Regions from separate parts of the Sutcliffiella sp. NPDC057660 genome, predicted to be linked through region 3. Evidence: riboswitches for the same ligand, from Rfam matches in the RefSeq annotation. Region 3 holds a riboswitch; each other region holds the start of a gene.
The links. Region 3 has a riboswitch for S-adenosylmethionine ahead of metK (methionine adenosyltransferase). Riboswitches for the same ligand answer to the same signal wherever they lie in the genome.

Region 1 (3,172 bases), on a different contig from region 3:
TTGTCCAAAAGCATCATTTCACGACCAAATCGGTCCATGGTATGATCCAATGTCAAAAAACGTTTTTTTGTCGCATCATGTGTCCGTAGTCTTGAGAGGTTTTCCATGTAAGCTGGAATGACGGAGGTGTCTATATGTCGAAGTGGCAGTTCTACGAAGAATTTCATTACTTCTACAATTTCATTTCCCTTGTCCCCCTTAGGGAATGGAGCAGGTGCATCATTGGTCATGATGATACTTTCTCCTTCGAGATTAGTAAAATCAATGATTAAATCTGCTCTTTCTGCTGGTGCAAGTGTGATGGATCTGATGCCTATCGGTCGATCCATCAGACCTCTATCCGTTCCGATCTGATACATGAGCTGTCCTGAGTCCAGTTTTATTCGATAAAAGCGGCTGTTGGAAGCATTGACTACTCGGAAACGATATTTGCGAGGTTCTACTACCAAGTAAGGCCATACTTTCCCATTGACCAGAATCGTATTGCCAAAAAACTCCGGTACTACAGATGTTTTCAATCCTGATACCGGTTCATCCGGTTGTGTCGGATAGTAGAGAGAACCATCCGGTCGAAAGGATCTATCCTGGATGATAAGAGGGAAATCATAGGCGGATGAGGGAAGTTTCAGGGAACGCTCGAAATCACTTCGTACTATATACATCCCAGCGAGTCCTGCATATATATTGAGGCGGGTAATACCAAGTGCGTGATCATGGTACCAGAGCGTACAGGAATTCATGTAATTATCGTACCGGTAGATTTTTTGTGTAAATGTGGGGCCAACCTGTTCAAAATTTGCACTGAACCATGAGTCGGGGTACCCGTCACTATCAGGTTCCACAACTGCACCATGTACATGAACGACTGTTCGGACTTCCGGAACATCTTTATGGGCACCATGAACCGTAAAGTCCACTGGCAGCAAATGCCTTTTTGGCAGAGCATTCATCCATTTGATGAATACCTTCTCCCCACAGTCGACTTCTATGGTCGGTCCAGGGAATATTCCTTCATATCCCCACACCGTTGTCGAGGGGAGATCGCGGTGAAGGGATTGCTTTGTTTCCTTCATTGTTACCTCGTAATAGGTGTAAGTGTTGTCTTTTTTTACTGGTTCTAATTTTGGAGGAATAGGGAGTGCATCTACAAATTTTGTAAGTGAGGATACAATTGTGGTTTCAGACATTTTTGATTCCCCCTTATATAGGCTCTCCCCAAAGAATATTCGGCTGTCTTGCATATTAACCCTATTTTTACAGTTCCCGTCTCCTCATTAATCCTCCTACTTGCTTTTAACCCACTGGATCGATCCCATGTCATCATGGGGATGCATGTAATGGTCGTATTTTTTATATTCCTGCTCCAAGTCTGATAAGGACAGTTCATACAGGTGCTGATCCTCCTTTTTGAATACACGGAAATAGAGGAGCTTACTGATTAATTCCGACCGCCGATTTTCAACCGCATTTTTCAAAATTTCTCCCATTTTCATCACTCCTTAAAATTTTGGTTACGTTTAGCACCGCTGTTGATTTCCGCACTAGGCTGCGCTTTCCGCGGGGCTTGCGAGAGCCTCCTCGGCTTCGCCTGTGGGGTCTCCCCTAAACGCTACCTCCCGCAGGAGTCTTCGCCTATTGCTCCAATCAACAGCTAGTCAACTATAGAAAATACAAAAAACCTCTTCCAGTCTGAGACAAGAAGAGGTTGGTTTTTTTAAGAAATAAGACCTCAACTTATCTGCCAAGCATCACTGCTTGCTGGAATTAGCACAGTATTCTTTTTATAGAATCTGTTGCTGAAGCTTCATAGGGCCATTCCCTCCACTTCTCTGGATAAGTTACGCTATTAAGTTATGACTGGAAAGAGTAATTTGTTATGATAATCATAAACCCGACGATTCCGATTTGTCAACTGTGGATTGAAGAGTTATTGTCGTGCCTCATGGACCTTCAGCATTTTTCCTTTTATCGTGGTGTGCTTCATCGCTTTCAGTACAATCGGACCCTTTCCATTCAAAATATCAACATAGGAGACATTTTCCTGAATGGTGATGATGCCTATATCCCCTGCAGCCACTCCTGGTATTTTGGATAGGGTGCCGACGAAGTCGACCGCTCTTATTTTCTTTTTCTTTCCACCATTGAAATAGAGCTTCATAATATCCTTGTTCAATTTCGCACTCTTTGCTTCTTTAATAGTTGGACGTGTATTTATTTTTATTTCAAATTCAGATGTTGCCCGAAAAACCATTTCTTTAGTTGGAGCTTCTCTTTTCGCTATCTTAAATCCAATATACGATTCGATTTCTGCGAGGAATTTTTCTTCATATGGAGTAACGAATGTAATGGCTTTTCCCGAATTTCCTGCACGAGCCGTCCTGCCTGTTCGATGGACATAGCTCTCTTTCTCCATCGGCAGGTCGTAATTGATCACAAGAGAAACATTTGCGATATCAATCCCTCTTGCCGCAACGTCCGTCGCCACCAGATAGCGGAATTTTCCTAGTTTGAACTCATTCATAACAGCGAAACGATCCTCTTGCACCAGACCGCCATGCAGCTTGTCGCAAGGATAGCCCGCGCGTTCTAGTTGACGATATACATCATCCACCTGGATCTGAGTTCTACAAAAAACGATACAGCTATCCGGGTTCTCCAGTGTTGTAACAGCCTTCAACAGTGAAAACTTTTCATTCTCTTGAACTTCAATAACTGCATGCTCAATTTTATCTGTTGTGATTCCTGTACCTTTTATTTCAATATGAGTTGGCGTTTTCATATATTTATGAGAAAGCTGCTCGACATCCTCTGGTAATGTCGCGGAGAATAGCATCGTCACCCTATCGATGGGCAACTTTTGGATAATGGCTTCCACCTGATCAATAAAACCCATATTTAACATTTCATCTGCTTCATCTATAACAAGATACTTTAAACGCTCCACGTCAAACGTCCCTTTTTCCATATGATCGAGCACCCTGCCAGGTGTCCCCACGACCACATGAGACTTTTGCTTCAACTCCAGCTTCTGCCTATCAAATGGCTGCTTGCCATAGATCGCGGTGGCTTTAACCCGCTTGAACCTACCGATATTCGTTATATCCTCTTTGACCTGGGCCGCAAGCTCGCGGGTTGGAGTCAGAACGAGTGCCTGGGGTTTATTCTCCTCCCA
Region 2 (3,172 bases), on a different contig from region 3:
CAAAGTAACCTCCTTCAGGCACATACCATGTAACGGATTCTGGCATATTCTCCTTTAGGGCAGAGAGCATTGCCCCACATTTTGCGGAATAAGTGCCCTTCAAAATATCCAGTCTCTTCTCGAAGTCGGTGTTTTCCAGAAAAGCTGCCATCGTGCTATGGGAAAACGGATGATCGAGGTCTTTTTTGAACCACCATTGAGCTGTAATGAAATCATGCGCTGCTGCTACCCACCCGATCCGCATGCCAGGTGCCACGACCTTGGAGAGGGAACCGATATGAAGCACCCGTCCCTCTTTATCCATCGACTTCAATGTTGCGGGGCTTTCGTTGAATGCAAGCTCCCCATAGGCATCGTCCTCGATGATGAGGAAATTGTAGGAGGATGCAAGCTCCAGCAGATGCTTTCTCCGTTCTAAAGTCAGTGTGGTCCCAGTAGGATTTTGAAAGGTCGGGATAGTGTATAGGAAACGCGGCAAAGCGAGGCCGCTCTGTTTTCTTTCTGCCAGCTCTTTTTCGAGTAGATCAGTCTGAAGACCCTGCTCATCAACCGGAATGGAGATGTAATGATCTGTGTAGTTCTGGAAGATTTCCAAAGCCTCCATATAGGTTGGTGCTTCCATTGCAACCACAGCTTCCTCGTCAAGGAGAATCCGGGCAACCAAATCAATCGCCTGGCATGCACCGGAAGTGATCAATAGCTCCTCTTTGGAAACACGCATTCCACGCTCCGCCAATCTATCTTGAATCTGCTCCTTCAGCTTATCGATACGCGGACTTCCTAGATAGTGAAGAGGCAAATCCCGCTCCTCATTAAGGAGGCGCGCTACCGCCGCCTTCAGCTCCTGATCAGGAATAAGCTCTGGTGCAGGATAGCCGGAATTCAGCCGAATACAGTTCTCCGGAATATTTGGCATCCACTCACCAGGCGGACTATTCTTCAGTGCAGCTTTTATATTATTGGAGAAAAAGGATTCAGCGTCCATGTTCACCATTCCTTTCCGGGGACAGGTCCCTTGTCCCCACTCATTTATATTGATTTTAAACTTCTTCCCTGATCAGTTCCAGTAATTCTTGTTTATTTTTTGCAGATTAAATGCTGAATTCCCTTGGTTTCTCCAAATTTTCGGAAAAATAAATTCTTGACATTATTGCTTCAACCAATTAAAGTGATAATTAGAAATTTTTTAATAGAATATACGTTGTATTCTCTTATCGAGAGTGGCGGAGGGACTGGCCCTATGATGCCCGGCAACCGTTCCATATGGAATTGGTGCTAAATCCTGCAGGACATATCTGTGTTCTGAAAGATGAGAGAGGAGCATCCCGATATATATATTGCGGTGAAACCTCTCTTTTCAGGGAGGTTTTTTTATTTTGTAGAATTCCTCCCTGGCCAAAAATAGAAAAACCTAAAGGGGAGTCATGAACATGAAGAAGAAAACAATTGTGAAATCATTTTTTGCCGCAACACTATCATTATCACTACTTTTAACAGGATGTTCCTCCGGGAATTCCGGACAGACTGCAGGAGCCAAGGAAAAGGTTTCCTTTGAAAATGTACCGGAGCGCTTTGCAGATGGGGAAGGTGCGAAGATCAAGGTTATCCGCAAAATCGGCGGCGATGATCATACCGCTCAATTCCTTGCAGGTGCCAAGCAGGAAGGGGAAGCACTCGGTTTTGAAGTGGATGTATTCACCGCAAACGGGGACAGCGCCAAGTTCCACGATGCAATCGAGCAGGCTGTCACTCAGGATTATGATGGGGTCATCCTTTCCCACGGGGACGATGCCGCGACTGTAGAAGGAGTAAAGAAGCTTGTGGAAGCAGGCAAGAGCGTCGTAACGTTTGACTCCAATCCGGATGTCGGAACTGTAGCAGGAGTGACCCAGACCTCTCAGGACGATGAAGCACTTGCGAAATTGGCACTTGATCAGTTGGTGAAGGATTTTAATGGGGAAGCAAATATTGTTTACCTTTGGGTGGACGGTTTTCCTCCAATGGTAAGACGGAACGCAGTCTATAAGGACACGCTTTCTGGCAATCCCGGCATCAAGGAAGTGGAGCGATTCGGTGTGGCAGCTGCTGATACATCCGTTCAGACCCAGAATGCCGTAGCTGCAATGCTGAATAAGCATAAAAAAGGTGAAATCGACGCCATCTTCGCAACATGGGATGCCTTCGCAATCGGTGCGGCACGCGCGATCCAGGAAGCAGGACGTGACGAGATCAAGATCTATGGAATCGATGTATCCAATGCCGATCTTCAGGAAATCCAGGCAGAAAAAAGCCCATGGAAATACACAGCGGCAGTTGATCCGAAACTGATTGGTGCCGTCAACCTGCGACTGCTTGCAAAGAAGCTGGCCGGCGAGGAAACGCCGGAAACCTATGACCTTGAGGCCTCCCTCATTTCCCAAGAGGAGCTTCGCAAATCGGATCAAGCCGTCAATATGGTGAATCTCGCAGATATCATTGAAGGCTGGGGAACCTCCTCCGCATTTGAAGAGGACTGGATGAAGGTACTGAAGGAGCATTATCAGAAGTAGCATAGTGAACGGGCTGTCCGTAAAGTCATCATCTGACTTTTGGGCAGCTTTTCTTGGAAATTAGAAGGGTTTACAAGAAAAAGCTTGGTGTTTGGTAGAAGAATTGGGAAGTTTGCTGGAATTCAAACTTAACGGTAGCAATATCAACAAGGAAAATCGGGTCATTCTAACAGTTTTTTTCATCATTCTAACAGAAAATCCAATCATTCTAACACAGTTAGCCACCATTCTAACAACTTCGTCAAACATTCTAACACAATTACCAATCATTCTAACAACTACCGTTATTCACTTACTACTTTTATGAAAGGAGGACTCAACATGCCCACCCAGGTACTTCAAATGACTAACATCTCCATCGAATTCCCGGGAGTGAAAGCATTAAGTCAGGTCGATTTCACAGCGGAAACCGGTAAGGTACATGCCTTGATCGGAGCCAATGGTGCAGGAAAGTCCACACTGATGAAGGTTCTCTCCGGAGCCTACAGTCACTATACCGGCCAAATTGCGCTTGACGGAAATCTCCTTCCCATCCGCACGCCAAAGGATGCACAGGACTTTGGCATCCAGACGGTCTATCAGGAAGTGGATACCGCACTAGTCTCCTATTTGACGGTCGGGGA
Region 3 (3,172 bases):
ACGCCCTACATTGGCAGAGCAGTGCATCGGCATGATACCATTCTCAGGAAGCAAGTAGTTCATGACAGAGAAAATGGATTTCTTCATTTCACCTGCATATTCCGTACCGCCGATAAGAACGACGCGCTTTTTAAAGGAAATGATGACAAATGCTTCAGAGTTTGTACCGTCTACTGCAGGATCAGCCTTGAAGCTTGGTGCAGAGACAACACTGAATGCGGTTTCATGTTTGGCAAGCTGTTCGTCATTTGGGCGGATGAATAGCTGGTGCGCAAAAAGATTATGCCATGCAAATTCGTTGATTACCTGGATAGGCAATTGATATTTTTCGTCCGCTCCTGCGAAGCCCTTGAAAACGAAAATTTCATCTTTTTTTTCTAAGTAGTTTAGTACTTTATCATATAAACGTTCGAATACATCTTCGGAGATTGGGCTGTTTACCGTTCCCCAGTCAATCTTATCCTTGGAGATATCCTCTTCCACAATGAATTTATCTTTAGGGGAGCGACCCGTATATTTTCCAGTTGTAGCAACCACGGCACCGGTAGATGTCAGGCTGCCTTCATTGCGGTTTAATACTTTCTCCACTAATTGAGGAACAGAAAGTTGCATTTGCGTGTTGCTTCCGTATATTAATTTAGTTAAACCATTATCAATACCAACCGTTTTCATCATGGATAACTCTCCTTCAACTTGTATATTAATTTCTCATCTGTTAAAAAGTATAACACATTTAATCCAATAGTCCATACTAATTAAATTATTTTATGAAATAAAGTGTGAATCCGTTAACATTTTGTGAAAAAGAGGCTTATGTACATGGACAAATCTACTTAATGATAGCATATGTTTTTTCCTGTTTCTTCATTTAAATAATTTGCCGTTTTTTGTTGACAATAAAGCTTTTATTACGCTAATATAGAACCTTGAACGGATACTCTTATTCCGAGCTGGTGGAGGGGCAGGCCCTATGAAACCCAGCAACCTGCTCAAAGGTAAATGGGCGAGCGCGAAAAAAGCACTTCGCTAATTTTTTTGGACAAGAAAATTGTCGCTTGAGAAAAGGTGCTAAACCTGAGCAAGGCATTGACCTTGACCGATAAGAGTGAAAGGCTAATTCTTGAACCCAAACCTTTCCTCAACTTTATGGAAAGGTTTTTTATATTCTGCACAAGATAACAAAGAACAGCACAACAGGAAATGAGATCCGTATCAAACATACTGTTATACATGAAGAGAGGTAAAACGCTTTTCATATACAAAAGGAGGAACTTTTTTAATGACTAAGCAACGTCGTTTATTTACTTCTGAATCGGTAACGGAGGGGCATCCGGATAAAATTTGTGACCAAATTTCCGACTCCATCCTTGATGCTATTCTTACTAATGACCCAAATGCACGTGTAGCGTGTGAAACTTCTGTAACAACTGGATTGGTGCTTGTTGCTGGAGAAATCACTACTTCTACTTATGTAGATATCCCAAAAATCGTTCGTGAAACAATCCAAGGAATCGGATACACTCGTGCGAAGTACGGTTTTGACGCAGAAACTTGTGCGGTACTTACGTCCATCGACGAGCAGTCCGCTGACATCGCAATGGGTGTTGACCAGGCATTGGAAGCTCGTGAAGGACAAATGTCAGATGCGGAAATCGAAGCGATCGGTGCGGGAGACCAAGGTCTGATGTTCGGATTTGCTTGCAATGAAACAAAGGAATTGATGCCTTTACCGATTTCATTGGCTCATAAGCTTTCCCGTCGCCTAACAGAAGTAAGAAAAGAAGAAATCCTTCCATACTTACGTCCGGATGGAAAAACTCAGGTAACTGTAGAATATGATGAAAACGATCAACCGGTACGTATCGATACAATCGTTATCTCTACTCAGCATCACCCGGAGATTTCTTTGGAGCAGATCCAACGTAATGTGAAAGAACACGTAATCAAGCCGGTAGTTCCTGCTAACTTGATTGACGAAAACACAAAATACTTCATCAACCCGACTGGCCGTTTCGTTATCGGTGGACCTCAAGGGGATGCTGGATTGACTGGACGTAAAATCATCGTTGATACGTATGGTGGATATGCTCGTCACGGTGGTGGAGCATTCTCCGGTAAGGACGCAACGAAAGTTGACCGTTCCGGAGCATATGCAGCACGTTATGTTGCAAAAAACATCGTAGCAAGCGGATTGGCTGACAAATGTGAAGTTCAACTTGCATACGCAATCGGTGTAGCACAGCCTGTATCCATCGCAGTGGACACTTTCGGAACTGGTAAAGTATCTGAAGAGAAGCTAGTGGAACTTGTGCGCAACAACTTCGACCTTCGTCCAGCTGGAATCATCAAAATGCTAGACCTTCGTCGCCCAATCTACAAGCAGACTGCTGCATACGGTCACTTTGGCCGTAACGATCTTGACCTTCCTTGGGAGCAAGTGGATAAAGCGGATGCGTTGAAAGAGCAAGCGAACGCTTAAATTTTTATTGTGGCTGCCGCCAAATCAGGTTTTGTGCCTGGTTTGGCGGCAGTTTTTTTTGTGTCTGGTTTCTAAGAGCAGTGAATGGTTGTCGTGGGCCATGACGTCGAATATTGTTGGAAAGTGCGTTTTATCTATATGTGCCTGTTTTACTTGGATATATTTTTAATTTCATTGATATAATTTTTTTCTCTTTGATATAGTGTCCGAAAACGTGGATATATGAAAATTTCCGTTGATATCTTTAAATTTACCTGTAAAATCCACTGCGGAATACTCGAAATTGCATAAGAAACAAGCCCTCCAACAAAAAACAGGCGAAATAGATCGCCTGCTTCAACAATGCTTAAAGCGCATCCTCCAACAATTCATAGAGGGAGGCGCGTTCCGCTTCTCTGATGTTCCAGTCATCCTGATACTCTTGCAGGGTCGCAAGATCTGTCTCTTTTTCCATCTGTGCCTCCAACTGGAATATTGCCAGTTCCAGTTCTTCCAATTTTGCCTCTATCTTCTTGGGCTCGATGGAAGTTGGGGCATTTCTTTTTACTCGTTCGGGAGGGACAGTATCCTTCTTACTATCCGGAGCTTGAACAACTATTTGCGGTTTTTCCTTTTCCAATTCTTTTCTCTTTTTACGAGCATATTGGTAGTTGCCGGTATAAGTGGTCAGCCTCCCGCCTTCAAGCCAGCAGG

Region 1: another riboswitch for S-adenosylmethionine. It lies ahead of ACFVAD_RS14615 (Fur-regulated basic protein FbpA); the one in region 3 lies ahead of metK (methionine adenosyltransferase).
Region 2: another riboswitch for S-adenosylmethionine. It lies ahead of ACFVAD_RS08120 (sugar ABC transporter substrate-binding protein); the one in region 3 lies ahead of metK (methionine adenosyltransferase).

The regions. Positions count from the first base shown of each region.
Region 1 covers NZ_JBHVHV010000011.1:189,089-192,260, reverse strand. The annotation lists gene ACFVAD_RS14620 (multicopper oxidase family protein) at 1-1,187, opposite strand, end outside; gene ACFVAD_RS14615 (Fur-regulated basic protein FbpA) at 1,284-1,487, opposite strand; SAM riboswitch class I at 1,732-1,840, opposite strand; gene ACFVAD_RS14610 (DEAD/DEAH box helicase) at 1,928-3,172, opposite strand, start outside.
Region 2 covers NZ_JBHVHV010000006.1:126,869-130,040, forward strand. The annotation lists gene ACFVAD_RS08115 (aminotransferase-like domain-containing protein) at 1-985, opposite strand, end outside; SAM riboswitch class I at 1,209-1,316, shown strand; gene ACFVAD_RS08120 (sugar ABC transporter substrate-binding protein) at 1,431-2,549, shown strand; gene ACFVAD_RS08125 (sugar ABC transporter ATP-binding protein) at 2,871-3,172, shown strand, end outside.
Region 3 covers NZ_JBHVHV010000029.1:9,775-12,946, forward strand. The annotation lists gene pckA (phosphoenolpyruvate carboxykinase (ATP)) at 1-672, opposite strand, end outside; SAM riboswitch class I at 938-1,106, shown strand; gene metK (methionine adenosyltransferase) at 1,280-2,479, shown strand; gene abc-f (ribosomal protection-like ABC-F family protein) at 2,826-3,172, opposite strand, start outside.